One region of the Clostridioides sp. LIBA-7602 genome, then DNA from elsewhere that is predicted to be linked to it. Evidence: a T-box and tRNA genes for the amino acid it is inferred to sense, from the RefSeq annotation. Region 1 holds a T-box; the other holds one or more tRNA genes.
The links. A T-box is a leader RNA that pairs with one kind of tRNA and senses whether it is charged. The one in region 1 lies ahead of thrS (threonine--tRNA ligase), so its partner is inferred to be a tRNA-Thr.

Region 1 (7,302 bases):
AGATGAACAAAGAGCTCTAAATATTGATGAGATATCAACAGAAATAACTAGTATGATAATAAGTATAATGAAAGAGAAACTTTTAAAAGAATACATTCTAAAATGCTATGGGCGTACATATCCTGAAGATAAAAATAATATATACATATATTCACTAAACATATTTGCTAAAAAAGAGATTTTTATGAGAGAAACAGTATTTACAAGGGTGAGAAATTATATAGAGGAAAATGATTTTATAAATGTAGAAGGTTTTATTAGATTTAGAATGAGAGAATTTATGAAATATATTTCTGCTATAGGTGATATTGCAGTTGAGGAGTATTTAATAAAGAAAGACCAAGATGAGTTTATAAGAGTTTTAAAATACTTTATAGATACTCAAGAAGAAAAGATTGATTTGCTAAAAGTTCATATAATGGAAGATAATACATTTATTTTATACGATAAAAATGGAAACAAAATAGACAGTATAGATGATGAAGAAATCATAAATATGGTAATAAGAGAGAATTTAAACTACGAGGACTTTTTAATAAGTACCTTATTAACCTTATGCCCTAAAAAAATAGAAATATTAGATTTATTAAATAATAATTGTTCAAAAGAAATTATAGATACTGTAGAGGCAATTTTTGAAAATAAAGTTAGTATAATTATGGAGAATTAGGAGCTAAAGATATAAAACTAAAAAAATTCTTTTTAAATCGACACAAAAGACTTATAATTGTATATAAAGCTATAATATAGCTAGAGCTATTAACTATAAAAAACATCGACTGATTAAATGTAATATAGCTGACAAATATACAATTGATAAGGAGAAATTTTATAATGGATAATTTAATTAGGATACTGATATTAGCTGTTATTGGTGGATTTATAGGTTACGTTACAAATGTAGTTGCTATAAGACTAATATTTAGACCAATAGAGCCTATTAAAATACCTCTTTTAAATATAGAAATAGTAGGACTTATACCAAAGAGAAGAGCAGAAATAGCAGCAAATGTAGGAGAAATAATTCAAGAAGAATTTCTTTCTATGGACGAAATACTTGCAAATATCATTACTGACGAAGATAAGGAAGAAGTTGTAAGATACATAAAAGCAAGGGTAAAAATTATAATACATGAGAAAGTCTCATTTATACCGAGTGGCATAAAAAACATGATACAAGACTATCTAGGAGAGATAATTGAGTCTGAAGTTAAACAAAGTATAGATGAATTGAGTAAAAATATAATAAATAAAGCAAATGAACGTATAGATATACAAAAAATGGTCGAAGATAAGATTAATGAACTAGATTTATATGAATTAGAAGAGATAATAATAAGAATAGCTAAAAAAGAATTAAAGCATATAGAATTTTTAGGTCTTGTTTTAGGTTTTTTAATAGGTATAGTTCAAGGATTGGTTACTATATTTATTTAAATATACAATAACTAGCTATTGTATTTAAGTATACAAAAACTAAAAATTAACTTCAATAATAATTAATTTTAGTATTTATCTAGTCATATCTATCATGCATGTAGATATATTTTAAAAATTTAAAACTGGTGAAAATATTATAATATAACTATAAATCAAAAGATTAAATTAGTATAAAAATATTAGAATATTGATTTACAGTTGATTAAGATGAAAAATAATGGGTAATTATTATATTACATTAATGTTGATTGATGTATAAGTATCTGTTATAATGAAAATATATTAAAAATTATAGCGTTGAAGAGGAAGAGTAGATTAGAAACCATTCTCAGAGAATTTGGGTCTATGGCTGAGAGCCCATGTAATAGGTCTATTTGAAAACTACCTTGGAGCTGAGTTTATTAGCAGTATTTGTATTTATACTATATGTGAAAGTGCTCGGGTGACGACCTTATAGTCATCAAGAGGGTTGTATATACTTGTATACACCAACTTGGGTGGAACCGCGAATTAATATCGTCCCAAACATATTTGGGGCGATTTTTTATTACAAAAAATCTAAAAATTATTTCAATAAGGAGGAAAAAACAATGATTAAAGTTGCTTTAAAAGATGGCTCAATAAAAGAATTTGAAAGTGCTATTTCTGTTATGGATGTAGCAAAATCCATTAGCGAAGGATTAGCTAGAAATGTGGTAGCAGCATCTGTGAACGGAGAGGTTGTAGGTATGGACCACATTATAGATACTGATTGTGACTTAAATTTATTTAAGTTTGAAGATAAAGAAGGTAAGGAAGTTTTTAGACATACATCAGCACATATATTAGCTCAAGCTATAAAGAGACTTTACCCAGAAGCAAAACTTGCTATAGGGCCAAGTATAGAAAATGGATTCTACTATGATATAGATTTAGACCATAGATTAGTTCCAGAAGATTTAGAAAAAATAGAAGCTGAAATGAAAAAAATAGCTAAAGAAGATTTAAAAATAGAAAGATTTGAACTTCCTAGAAATGAAGCTTTAGAGCTTATGAAAAAACAAAGGGAAGACTATAAGGTAGAACTTATATCTGATTTACCTGAAAGCGAAATAATATCTTTCTACAAGCAAGGTGATTTTACTGATTTATGTAGAGGACCACATTTACCATCTACTAAAAAAGTTAAAGCTGTTAAATTACAAAGTGTTGCAGGTGCATACTGGCGTGGCGACGAAAAAAATAAGATGCTTCAAAGAATCTATGGAACTTCTTTTGAGAAAAACAAAGACTTAGAAGAATACTTACATTTATTAGAAGAGGCTAAAAAGAGAGACCATAGAAAATTAGGTAAAGAATTAGGGTTATTTATGATACCTGAAGAAGGTCCTGGATTCCCTATGTTTTTACCAAAAGGTATGGAACTTAAAAATGAATTATTAAAATTCTGGAGAGAAATACACAGAAAAGCTGGATATATTGAAATAGAATCTCCTATTATATTAAATAGAAAATTATGGGAGACTTCAGGTCACTGGTATCATTACAAAGAAAATATGTATACAGTTAAAATAGATGATGAAGATTATGCTATAAAACCTATGAACTGTCCTGGAGGATTAATTTACTATAATTCTCAATTACACTCATATAGAGATTTCCCAATGAGAGTTGCAGAGCTTGGTAGAGTTCATAGACATGAGTTATCTGGTGCATTACAAGGATTAATGAGAGTTAGAGCATTTACTCAAGACGATTCACATATATTCATGTTACCAGAGCAAATAAAGGATGAGATAAAAGGAGTAGCTAACCTAATAGATGGTATCTACAAAACTTTTGGATTTGAATATAACTTAGAGTTATCTACAAGACCAGAAGATTCTATGGGAAGCGAAGAAGAGTGGGAAGCAGCAGAAAATGGATTAAGAGAAGCTTTAGAAGAATTAGGTCTACCATATACTATAAATGAAGGTGATGGTGCATTCTATGGTCCTAAGATAGACTTCCATCTAAAAGACTGTTTAGGAAGAACTTGGCAATGTGGTACTATACAATTAGATATGCAACTTCCAAGACAATTTGATAATACTTATATTGGACAAGATGGTGAAAAACATAGACCAGTTATGATTCATAGAGTTGCTTTTGGTAGCATAGAAAGATTTATAGGTATATTGATAGAGCATTATGCTGGTAAATTCCCAGTTTGGTTATCTCCAACTCAAGTTAAGATACTTCCTATATCTGATAAATTTATGGATTATGCAAATGAAGTTAAGAAAGAGTTATTTGATAAGGGTATAAGAGTTGAATTAGATGATAGAGCTGAAAAAATCGGATTTAAGATAAGAGAAGCTCAACTTGAAAAAGTTCCATACATGTTAATAGTAGGTGAGAAAGAAGTAGAGGAGAATAATGTTTCTGTTAGATCAAGAGATAAAGGTGAAATAGGTAGCATTAAATTAGATGAATTTATAGCTAGTATTTCAAAAGAAATTGAATCAAGAGAAAGTATTATTCAAAACTAATATTTAAGATATTAATAAATAAGATAAATTTAATTGATATGTTGATAGATATAAATTAAATTTATAAAAAGATAAGTATAATTAGAGGTACAGTTAATCATATTTTTATGATAATGTACCTCTAATTTTTTTGTTGTAGGCTAAATTAATATTTATATGTATGTTGATTTAATGATGTATAAAAGATGCTTAAATAATATATCTATAAAGGTTAATTTAAAGTTGTATAAAATAGGTTTAATTAATATACCTATAAGTGTTAATTTAAAGTTGTATAAAATAGGTTTAATTAAAACTGCTGATTATTTGAGAATAGATGCATGTAAAGGATATGTTGAGATTATATGTAAATAGATTGGACTTAGTAGAGTATTATAGGGAAGACGTTTACTAGTGACAATGAATGAAAGAAATGATTTTGAATACTGTATTGGAGATTACAAGTAAGACGTTTACTAGTGAAAATAAATGAGGAAACAAAAAATTATTATATTAAAACACTTCTATGAGTATTAGATTTATCAATAAATAATAAATCTACCATAGAAGTGTTTTGATTTTAATAATAAAAGTGTTTTTGTAATAATAGAAGTATTTTGGTTGTAATAATCATTTTATCTAATTCTTATTCTTTATAATAGTCAAATCTCCACTTGTAGTACTTACATATAAATTTGTAGTCCCATTTTTATAAGTGTATAAATCATCATGATGATTCAATTCGAAATCACTATCTAAGGAACCAGAAAGCTTATCAAGATTTAAAGTGAAGCCTGGATTATCAGGGATAGATAAATCAACATCTGCAGAAGTAGTCTCGAAATTTAGAGAAGACAACATTTTGTTAGATGTAATTTTTGCATCACCTGAAGTTGTTTCTGCTTCAATATCAGAAAGCGTTCCAGATACATTCATTTGTCCAGAAACTGTACTACAGATAAGACTTTTATTATTTATATCTTTTAAATTTATATCACCACTAGTTGTATCTAAATTTAAACTATCAATTTTACCAGAAAGTTGTATTTTACCAGATGTTGATGAAAATTTAGCATCTTTACTATCTAGTTTTGCTATATCAATATCACCACTAGTTGTATCTAAGTTTACTTTATTAATATTACCAGAAAGCTCTATTACGCCTGAAACCGTACTAGCTTCCATTACATTACCTTTTATGTAAGTACTATATATATCTGCTGAGGCAGTAGATAACGATATTTTATCATAAAGCTTATTAGGCAAATATAGTTCAAGTATTGTTGGTTTTGGAAGATTAATCCCTATAAAGAATTTTTTAGCTGAATTATCATCTATAGAAAGCGAATTTCCATCAACCTTTATTTTTGCAAGTTTTTTCTTTGAAAAATTAGAAGGAGTTTTTTGAATTAGTTTGATTTTATTAGAATCACTTTTCTTAATTCTAACTTCGCCTGAAATCCAGTCTACATCAATATCAGTTATTTTATCTGAAAAACTTTCACTTTTAGTTACTATATACTTATCATAGTTATATTCCGAATTTAAGTTCCTAAAAGAAAAATTAAAAGAATGTGAAACTATACTTCCAAAAAGAAGAAGGACAAATATGATAGAAAGTGATATTGCAATAATACTCCATATGAAAATCTTTGTCTTTATGAGTTTTTTATTCATGCTTATCATCCTCCTTTGATTCACTTAGTTGTATTATCCCTTTAATAATCTCAACACCAGCAGAACCTATTATGAAGAGTATCCACGAAAAAGACCAAATATCAAATAGCATACTTGTAATTAGATATATAGCAACTATTATAATCCAATATGCACTTATAAATGATTTGTAAGCTGGATTTATATCATCATAATTTGTCTTAAATTCTTTGAATTCTTTTGTTGAAGTATCATTGTATAGAACATAGTTTGGTTTTGTCATTTGATTATAGACTAGTAACCCTACACCAATTGCTATCAATATAAGCATTAAAAGAATAGCTAGAGTTGGTTCCATGCCAAAGCTTACAATTGAGACTACAAATAGGAAAGGGCTTATTATAAAAATGGCAATTGCTATTGATGCTCTCAAGGCTCTTTTCTTTTTTTCCTCAATTAATTCAGGAGGTATAAAATATGGTTCTTTAACACTTTCAATTAACTCAGATAAATCGCCAATTCCTGAGATTACTGAATTATATGCTTCTTGTTCTGTTTTACCACATTGTATTTGGTCATTGTATTTTTCTTTTAGATTTTCAAATAATTCATCTTTAAGTTCTTTGACTTTTTTTGTTTCATTAATTCCTGTAAAGCTATTATTAATATAAGTACGTATTTTATCTAACATATTTTCACCTCCTAAATTAATATGTCTATTAATGCTTTTGTATTATCCCATTCTTCACGGCTTTTTATATACTTTTCTCTGCCTATACTTGTTATAGAATAATATTTTCTTCTAGCTCCAGTAGCTTCATCTCCCCAATAAGAGGTTATTGCACCAGATTGCTCAAGTCTACGAAATGCTGTATACAGAGTAGCTTCTTTTAACTCATACAATCCATTGGTCTTTTCAAGTATAGATTTATTAATCTCATAACCATAACTGTCTTTTTCAAGTAAATGCTTTAAGATAATTGTTTCTGTATGACCTCTTATCATGTCAGATGCGATTGTCATGAACATCACCTCCGATTAAATATATAATACTTTGATATACCTCGCCTGTCAAGGTATATCACGAGAAAAAATATTTTATTGTAATTTTGAATTAAATTTTATGATTTACTAGATAAAATATATATTAAATAAAAATATTAAAAACATAAAGAAAAAGTATTGAAAGTATAAATAAGAAAAAAGAACAAAAATTTTAATGTAAATTAGATTTATTTGACATAATTTTCATATACTATTTACTACAGTTGTAGTAAATAGTATAATAATTGTAATATGTTGTATAAAAAAATATTTTGTAAGAATTAATATAATAGGAGAGGTATTATGGCTAATTCGAGTCTTTTTTGGAATGTTTTTATTGCAGTATCTTTTATGATAGAGTGGTTTGCGTGTAAAAAAATATTAGATTACACTAGTGAACAAAAGTTTTGTGGATATAAAATAAATCTTTGTATGTTAATAATAGTTGCCTTTGCTAATATTCTTTATTTTTTTAATATCCTTCCAGATTTAAGAATAATAATATCTTTAGTTATAACAATTACATTTTATAAATTATTATATGAAGTTAAATTTGTAAAATCTATTTTAATATCTCTAATGTATTGGCTATTATTAATAGGAATAGATGCTTTAAGTATGACTCTAACTATATGGATGAATTCAATTGATGATATGTCTAAACTACTAACTG
Region 2 (7,302 bases), 580 kb from region 1:
TAGCGTATAGTACCGTGAGGGAAAGGTGAAAAGAACCCCGGGAGGGGAGTGAAATAGAACCTGAAACCCTGCACTTACAAGCTGTGGAAGCACATTTCTTGTGTGACCGCGTACTTTTTGTAGAACGGGCCAACGAGTTACGTTAAGTAGCAAGGTTAAGCACTTAAGGTGTGGAGCCGTAGCGAAAGCGAGTTTTAACTGAGCGTTCAGTTACTTGACGTAGACCCGAAACCGGGCGACCTACCCATGAGCAGGATGAAGCGAAAGTAAAATTTCGTGGAGGTCCGAACCCACGAGCGTTGAAAAGCTCGGGGATGACTTGTGGGTAGCGGTGAAATTCCAATCGAGCCCGGAGATAGCTGGTTCTCCCCGAAATAGCTTTAGGGCTAGCCTCAAGGTGAGAGATACGGAGGTAGAGCACTGAATGTCCTAGGGGGTATTGCACCTACCGAAGACTATCAAACTCCGAATGCCGTCATCTTATACTTGGGAGTCAGACTGTGGGTGATAAGATTCATAGTCGAAAGGGCAACAGCCCAGATCGTCAGCTAAGGTCCCTAAATGTAAGTTAAGTGGTAAAGGATGTGGGATTGCACAGACAACCAGGATGTTGGCTTAGAAGCAGCCACTCATTCAAAGAGTGCGTAATAGCTCACTGGTCGAGTGATCCTGCGCCGAAGATTTCCGGGGCTAAAACTTACTACCGAAGCTACGGCATCATTATGATGGGTAGGGGAGCTTCCCATACGGGTTGAAGCATGACCGTAAGGACATGTGGACAGTATGGGAGTGAGAATGTTGGCATGAGTAGCGAGATGTGGGTGAGAATCCCACAGGCCGTAAACCCAAGGTTTCCAGGGGAAGGTTCGTCCGCCCTGGGTTAGTCGGGACCTAAGCTGAGGCCGAAAGGCGTAGGTGATGGACAACAGGTTGATATTCCTGTACTACCGATAACCGTTTGAGAGATGGGATGACACAGTAGGATAAGCTAAGCACACTGTTGGTTATGTGTGCCCAAGCATTGAGGCAGTCAGAGTAGGTAAATCCGCTTTGATAATGCTGGGATGTGATGGGGAGCGAAATTTAGTAGCGAAGTAGCTGATTTCACACTGTCAAGAAAAGTCTCTATCGAGGTTAAAGGTACCCGTACCGCAAACCGACACAGGTGGGTGAGGAGAGTATCCTAAGGCCCGCGAGAGAACTGTTGTTAAGGAACTCGGCAAAATGACCCCGTAACTTAGGGATAAGGGGTGCCACCATCCGGTGGCCGCAGAGAATAGGCCCAAGCGACTGTTTACCAAAAACATAGGTTTCTGCTAAGTCGCAAGACGATGTATAGGAGCTGACGCCTGCCCGGTGCTGGAAGGTTAAGGGGATCTGTTAGAGCAATCGAAGCAGTGAACTTAAGCCCCAGTAAACGGCGGCCGTAACTATAACGGTCCTAAGGTAGCGAAATTCCTTGTCGGGTAAGTTCCGACCCGCACGAAAGGCGTAACGATTTGGGCACTGTCTCAACAACAGACTCGGTGAAATTGTAATTCCGGTGAAGATGCCGGATACCTGCGACAGGACGGAAAGACCCCATGGAGCTTTACTGTAGCTTGACATTGGGTCTTGGTACTACATGTACAGGATAGGTGGGAGGCTTTGAAACCAGGACGCCAGTTTTGGCGGAGCCATCCTTGGGATACCACCCTTGTAGTACTGGGACTCTAACCATAGGCCATGAATCTGGTCTTGGGACACTGTCAGGTGGGCAGTTTGACTGGGGCGGTCGCCTCCCAAAAGGTAACGGAGGCGCTCAAAGGTTCTCTCAGTACGGTCGGAAATCGTACGTAGAGTGTAAAGGCAAAAGAGAGCTTGATTGCAAGACATACAGGTCGAGCAAGGATGAAAATCGGACTTAGTGATCCGGTGGTTCTGCGTGGAAGGGCCATCGCTCAACGGATAAAAGCTACCCTGGGGATAACAGGCTTATCTCCCCCAAGAGTCCACATCGACGGGGAGGTTTGGCACCTCGATGTCGGCTCATCACATCCTGGGGCTGTAGTAGGTCCCAAGGGTTGGGCTGTTCGCCCATTAAAGTGGTACGCGAGCTGGGTTCAGAACGTCGTGAGACAGTTCGGTCCCTATCCGTCGCAGGCGTAGGAAATTTGAGAAGACCTGTCCTTAGTACGAGAGGACCGGGATGGACGTACCTCTGGTGTACCAGTTGTTCTGCCAAGGGCATGGCTGGGTAGCTATGTACGGAATGGATAAGCGCTGAAAGCATCTAAGCGCGAAGCCAACTTCAAGATAAGATTTCCCACCGCAAGGGTAAGACCCCAGAAAGACTATCTGGTTGATAGGTCGAAGGTGTAAGTGCAGCAATGTATTTAGCTTATCGATACTAATAGGTCGAGGACTTGACCAAATTATTTGATGTTCATTCAGTAAAATATATGTGTAGTTTTTAGAGTGTTAACTCTATGTAAAGTACTAACTTCAATTAATATGGTATATATCATAAAAAACAATTACTATTTAGTACTTTAAAACTATTGACATTTAAAAATAAAGATGTTAATATAATACTTGTCTTATAAATAGGCAATATGTGGTTATAATAGCAAAGAGGATACACCTGTTCCCATTCCGAACACAGAAGTTAAGCTCTTTAGCGCTGATGGTACTTGGTGGGAAACTGCCTGGGAGAGTAGGACATAGCCACGTGGATATTCCAAGGTAGCTCAACGGTGGAGCAACCGGCTGTTAACCGGTAGGCTGTGGGTTCGAGCCCCACCCTTGGAGCCAAAAAAGCCGAAGTGGCGGAACTGGCAGACGCACAGGACTTAAAATCCTGCGGGACTTACCTCTCGTACCGGTTCGATTCCGGTCTTCGGCACTTATAAAACAATATCGCGGAGTGGAGCAGTTGGCAGCTCGTCGGGCTCATAACCCGAAGGTCGTAGGTTCGAGTCCTGCCTCCGCAACCATTAAAATATTAAAATGGCTCGTTGGTCAAGAGGTTAAGACACCGCCCTTTCACGGCGGTAACAGGGGTTCAATTCCCCTACGAGTCACCAATTAAATATGCGGGTGTAGCTCAATGGTAGAGTTCTGGCCTTCCAAGCCAGCTGTGAGGGTTCGATCCCCTTCACCCGCTCCAAAAATGGGACCATAGCTCAGCTGGGAGAGCACCTGCCTTACAAGCAGGGGGTCACAGGTTCGAGCCCTGTTGGTCCCACCATTTGCGGCCTGGTAGTTCAGTTGGTTAGAATGCCAGCCTGTCACGCTGGAGGTCGAGGGTTCGAACCCCTTCCAGGTCGCCAAAACAAAAAATGCTGGTGTGGCTCAACGGTAGAGCAGCTGACTTGTAATCAGCAGGTTGTAGGTTCGATTCCTATCACCAGCTCCATGTAAAATTAATACGGAGGATTTCCCGAGCGGCCAAAGGGGGCAGACTGTAAATCTGTTGTCATCGACTTCGGTGGTTCGAATCCACCATCCTCCACCAAAAAAAATGCGCGGATGTGGCGGAATTGGCAGACGCACTAGACTTAGGATCTAGCGCCATTGGCGTGGGGGTTCGACTCCCTTCATCCGCACCATTTTTATTTAATTTGTACATATATAATTGTGGGTGCATAGCTCAGCTGGATAGAGCAACGCCCTTCTAAGGCGTGTGTCCGGGGTTCGAATCCCTGTGCGCTCACCACATATATTGGGGATTAGCCAAGTCGGTAAGGCACATGACTTTGACTCATGTATGCGTAGGTTCGAGTCCTGCATCCCCAGCCATTAAAATTAGGTTCATTAGCTCAGCTGGCAGAGCACCTGACTCTTAATCAGGGTGTCCCGAGTTCGATCCTCGGATGAATCATTGTGAAGTAGAATATGGAGAGGTGTCCGAGTGGTTTAAGGAGCTGGTCTTGAAAACCAGTGACTTCGAAAGGGGCCGTGGGTTCGAATCCCACCCTCTCCGCCAAATGCCCAGATAGCTCAGTCGGTAGAGCAGGGGACTGAAAATCCCCGTGTCGGTGGTTCGATTCCGCCTCTGGGCACCAAAATATGGCGGTATAGCTTAGTTGGCTAGAGCGTTCGGTTCATACCCGAAAGGTCATAGGTTCGACTCCTATTACCGCTACTAAAATTTAATGTGGGCCATTAGCTCAGTTGGTTAGAGCGCCCGGCTCATAACCGGTAGGTCTGGGGTTCGAGTCCCTGATGGCCCACCACATTAAATTAAGCAAATAACTTCGAGGTGTAGCGCAGTTTGGTAGCGCACATGGTTTGGGACCATGGGGCCGGGGGTTCGAGTCCCTTCACCTCGACCAATTAAGGTGGGTATAGCTCAGTTGGTTAGAGCGCCAGATTGTGGCTCTGGAGGTCGTGAGTTCGACTCTCATTATCCACCCCAACTAATATGGTCTATTAGCTCAGTCGGTAGAGCACCTGACTTTTAATCAGGGTGTCCCGCGTTCGAGTCGCGGATAGATCACCAAAAGGCGGCGACATAGCCAAGTGGTAAGGCAGTGGACTGCAACTCCTTGATCCCCAGTTCGAATCTGGGTGTCGCCTCCAATATATTCCAAGGTAGCTCAACGGTGGAGCAACCGGCTGTTAACCGGTAGGCTGTGGGTTCGAGCCCCACCCTTGGAGCCAAAAAAGCCGAAGTGGCGGAACTGGCAGACGCACAGGACTTAAAATCCTGCGGGACTTACCTCTCGTACCGGTTCGATTCCGGTCTTCGGCACTTATAAAACAATATCGCGGAGTGGAGCAGTTGGCAGCTCGTCGGGCTCATAACCCGAAGGTCGTAGGTTCGAGTCCTGCCTCCGCAACCATTAAAATATTAAAATGGCTCGTTGGTCAAGAGGTTAAGACACCGCCCTTTCACGGCGGTAACAGGGGTTCAATTCCCCTACGAGTCACCAATTAAATATGCGGGTGTAGCTCAATGGTAGAGTTCTGGCCTTCCAAGCCAGCTGTGAGGGTTCGATCCCCTTCACCCGCTCCAAAAATGGGACCATAGCTCAGCTGGGAGAGCACCTGCCTTACAAGCAGGGGGTCACAGGTTCGAGCCCTGTTGGTCCCACCATTTGCGGCCTGGTAGTTCAGTTGGTTAGAATGCCAGCCTGTCACGCTGGAGGTCGAGGGTTCGAACCCCTTCCAGGTCGCCAAAACAAAAAATGCTGGTGTGGCTCAACGGTAGAGCAGCTGACTTGTAATCAGCAGGTTGTAGGTTCGATTCCTATCACCAGCTCCATGTAAAATTAATACGGAGGATTTCCCGAGCGGCCAAAGGGGGCAGACTGTAAATCTGTTGTCATCGACTTCGGTGGTTCGAATCCACCATCCTCCACCAAAAAAATGCGCGGATGTGGCGGAATTGGCAGACGCACTAGACTTAGGATCTAGCGCCATTGGCGTGGGGGTTCGACTCCCTTCATCCGCACCATTTTTTATTCAATTTAATAAACGAGCGGGAATAGTTCAGTGGTAGAGCGCAACCTTGCCAAGGTTGAAGTCGCGAGTTCGAATCTCGTTTCCCGCTCCAAATTTTGTGTTTATATTGTAATGTGGGTGCATAGCTCAGCTGGATAGAGCAACGCCCTTCTAAGGCGTGTGTCCGGGGTTCGAATCCCTGTGCGCTCACCACATATATATTGGGGATTAGCCAAGTCGGTAAGGCACATGACTTTGACTCATGTATGCGTAGGTTCGAGTCCTGCATCCCCAGCCAAATAACATGGTCTATTAGCTCAGTCGGTAGAGCACCTGACTTTTAATCAGGGTGTCCCGCGTTCGAGTCGCGGATAGATCACCAATGGAGAGGTGTCCGAGTGGTTTAAGGAGCTGGTCTTGAAAACCAGTGACTTCGAAAGGGGCCGTGGGTTCGAATCCCACCCTCTCCGCCAGATGCCCAGATAGCTCAGTCGGTAGAGCAGGGGACTGAAAATCCCCGTGTCGGTGGTTCGATTCCGCCTCTGGGCACCAAAGTATGGCGGTATAGCTTAGTTGGCTAGAGCGTTCGGTTCATACCCGAAAGGTCATAGGTTCGACTCCTATTACCGCTACTAAAATTTAATGTGGGCCATTAGCTCAGTTGGTTAGAGCGCCCGGCTCATAACCGGTAGGTCTGGGGTTCGAGTCCCTGATGGCCCACCACATTAAATTATGAATACATGGTGGGTATAGCTCAGTTGGTTAGAGCGCCAGATTGTGGCTCTGGAGGTCGTGAGTTCGACTCTCATTATCCACCCCAACTAATATGGTCTATTAGCTCAGTCGGTAGAGCACCTGACTTTTAATCAGGGTGTCCCGCGTTCGAGTCGCGGATAGATCACCAAAAAGGTGGCGACATAGCCAAGTGGTAAGGCAGTGGACTGCAACTCCTTGATCCCCAGTTCGAATCTGGGTGTCGCCTCCAATAAAACATGCGCTCATAGCTCAACTGGATAGAGTGTCTGACTACGAATCAGAAGGTTAGGGGTTCGAGTCCCTTTGGGCGCACCATATAAACATCGAGGGATTATAGCTCAGCTGGGAGAGCACCTGCCTTACAAGCAGGGGGTCACAGGTTCGAGCCCTGTTAATCCCACCAGTGCAAACCTCTAGTAATTTTACTAGAGGTTTTATTTTTGATTAAAAAAGTTTTTATATTTAGGAGGTAAGAAACTTGTATATAATAATAGGAAATGAAATAGTTGATAGCGAAGAACTAAAATTAACTATAGATAAAAATAGCAAATTTAAAGTTGAAAAAGATTTAAGTAAAAGTACAAAAAGGGAAGATGTAATTGCATATCAGTTGAGTATAGATTTGAATTACTTAGATACTATTATAAGCGAACAATATGATTCTGTTAACTTATCTGATGAAGAAAAATTTGATGAATATATGACTTTATCTGATGAACTTGCACTAGATTTAGAAGAATTTATGCCAAAATACACAATAATAAATGCTAGAGCATATAAATTAGATGAGGTAGATGGAGTCGTAAAAATAATCTTGGCTATAGCTTATGCGGATTTAGGTCATTTAAAACTTTCAGATGTAGTGAAGAGGGTATCTAGACAAATAGATTAGGGTATGAACGATATTAAAAAAATATATAAAATCTTACGTAAAGATGAAAATAATTATGTAAACATAAGAAAAAACAGTATAAAATCAAGTCAATTGTAGAAATTTTCACATAAATTTGCCTGAAATTCCATAAAAAATGCCTTAATTTTAGTGAGGTAAATTGAGTTTACACAGTCTAAAAATTACTTATATTTATAAATTTATCTTATTAATTAAGGAACTTGCTT

Region 2: it has a tRNA-Thr gene. The T-box ahead of thrS (threonine--tRNA ligase) is inferred to sense a tRNA for this amino acid. The anticodon was not compared.

The regions. Positions count from the first base shown of each region.
Region 1 covers NZ_CP196991.1:608,171-615,472, forward strand. The annotation lists gene ACTG45_RS03150 (putative sporulation protein YtxC) at 1-670, shown strand, start outside; gene ACTG45_RS03155 (DUF445 domain-containing protein) at 835-1,437, shown strand; T-box leader at 1,729-1,967, shown strand; gene thrS (threonine--tRNA ligase) at 2,031-3,950, shown strand; gene ACTG45_RS03165 (DUF4097 family beta strand repeat-containing protein) at 4,569-5,606, opposite strand; gene ACTG45_RS03170 (permease prefix domain 1-containing protein) at 5,599-6,276, opposite strand; gene ACTG45_RS03175 (PadR family transcriptional regulator) at 6,288-6,608, opposite strand; gene ACTG45_RS03180 (GHKL domain-containing protein) at 6,933-7,302, shown strand, end outside.
Region 2 covers NZ_CP196991.1:32,637-39,938, forward strand. The annotation lists rRNA gene ACTG45_RS00165 (23S ribosomal RNA) at 1-2,413, shown strand, start outside; rRNA gene rrf (5S ribosomal RNA) at 2,596-2,712, shown strand; tRNA gene ACTG45_RS00175 (tRNA-Asn) at 2,719-2,793, shown strand; tRNA gene ACTG45_RS00180 (tRNA-Leu) at 2,799-2,884, shown strand; tRNA gene ACTG45_RS00185 (tRNA-Met) at 2,900-2,975, shown strand; tRNA gene ACTG45_RS00190 (tRNA-Glu) at 2,991-3,065, shown strand; tRNA gene ACTG45_RS00195 (tRNA-Gly) at 3,075-3,148, shown strand; tRNA gene ACTG45_RS00200 (tRNA-Val) at 3,154-3,229, shown strand; tRNA gene ACTG45_RS00205 (tRNA-Asp) at 3,235-3,311, shown strand; tRNA gene ACTG45_RS00210 (tRNA-Thr) at 3,323-3,397, shown strand; tRNA gene ACTG45_RS00215 (tRNA-Tyr) at 3,412-3,496, shown strand; tRNA gene ACTG45_RS00220 (tRNA-Leu) at 3,507-3,590, shown strand; tRNA gene ACTG45_RS00225 (tRNA-Arg) at 3,621-3,697, shown strand; tRNA gene ACTG45_RS00230 (tRNA-Gln) at 3,705-3,780, shown strand; tRNA gene ACTG45_RS00235 (tRNA-Lys) at 3,790-3,862, shown strand; tRNA gene ACTG45_RS00240 (tRNA-Ser) at 3,879-3,967, shown strand; tRNA gene ACTG45_RS00245 (tRNA-Phe) at 3,971-4,046, shown strand; tRNA gene ACTG45_RS00250 (tRNA-Met) at 4,053-4,126, shown strand; tRNA gene ACTG45_RS00255 (tRNA-Ile) at 4,141-4,217, shown strand; tRNA gene ACTG45_RS00260 (tRNA-Pro) at 4,240-4,316, shown strand; tRNA gene ACTG45_RS00265 (tRNA-His) at 4,323-4,399, shown strand; tRNA gene ACTG45_RS00270 (tRNA-Lys) at 4,408-4,483, shown strand; tRNA gene ACTG45_RS00275 (tRNA-Cys) at 4,490-4,563, shown strand; tRNA gene ACTG45_RS00280 (tRNA-Asn) at 4,570-4,644, shown strand; tRNA gene ACTG45_RS00285 (tRNA-Leu) at 4,650-4,735, shown strand; tRNA gene ACTG45_RS00290 (tRNA-Met) at 4,751-4,826, shown strand; tRNA gene ACTG45_RS00295 (tRNA-Glu) at 4,842-4,916, shown strand; tRNA gene ACTG45_RS00300 (tRNA-Gly) at 4,926-4,999, shown strand; tRNA gene ACTG45_RS00305 (tRNA-Val) at 5,005-5,080, shown strand; tRNA gene ACTG45_RS00310 (tRNA-Asp) at 5,086-5,162, shown strand; tRNA gene ACTG45_RS00315 (tRNA-Thr) at 5,174-5,248, shown strand; tRNA gene ACTG45_RS00320 (tRNA-Tyr) at 5,263-5,347, shown strand; tRNA gene ACTG45_RS00325 (tRNA-Leu) at 5,357-5,440, shown strand; tRNA gene ACTG45_RS00330 (tRNA-Gly) at 5,465-5,539, shown strand; tRNA gene ACTG45_RS00335 (tRNA-Arg) at 5,564-5,640, shown strand; tRNA gene ACTG45_RS00340 (tRNA-Gln) at 5,650-5,725, shown strand; tRNA gene ACTG45_RS00345 (tRNA-Lys) at 5,734-5,809, shown strand; tRNA gene ACTG45_RS00350 (tRNA-Ser) at 5,812-5,900, shown strand; tRNA gene ACTG45_RS00355 (tRNA-Phe) at 5,904-5,979, shown strand; tRNA gene ACTG45_RS00360 (tRNA-Met) at 5,986-6,059, shown strand; tRNA gene ACTG45_RS00365 (tRNA-Ile) at 6,074-6,150, shown strand; tRNA gene ACTG45_RS00370 (tRNA-His) at 6,171-6,247, shown strand; tRNA gene ACTG45_RS00375 (tRNA-Lys) at 6,256-6,331, shown strand; tRNA gene ACTG45_RS00380 (tRNA-Cys) at 6,339-6,412, shown strand; tRNA gene ACTG45_RS00385 (tRNA-Arg) at 6,422-6,498, shown strand; tRNA gene ACTG45_RS00390 (tRNA-Val) at 6,511-6,586, shown strand; gene ACTG45_RS00395 (hypothetical protein) at 6,662-7,075, shown strand.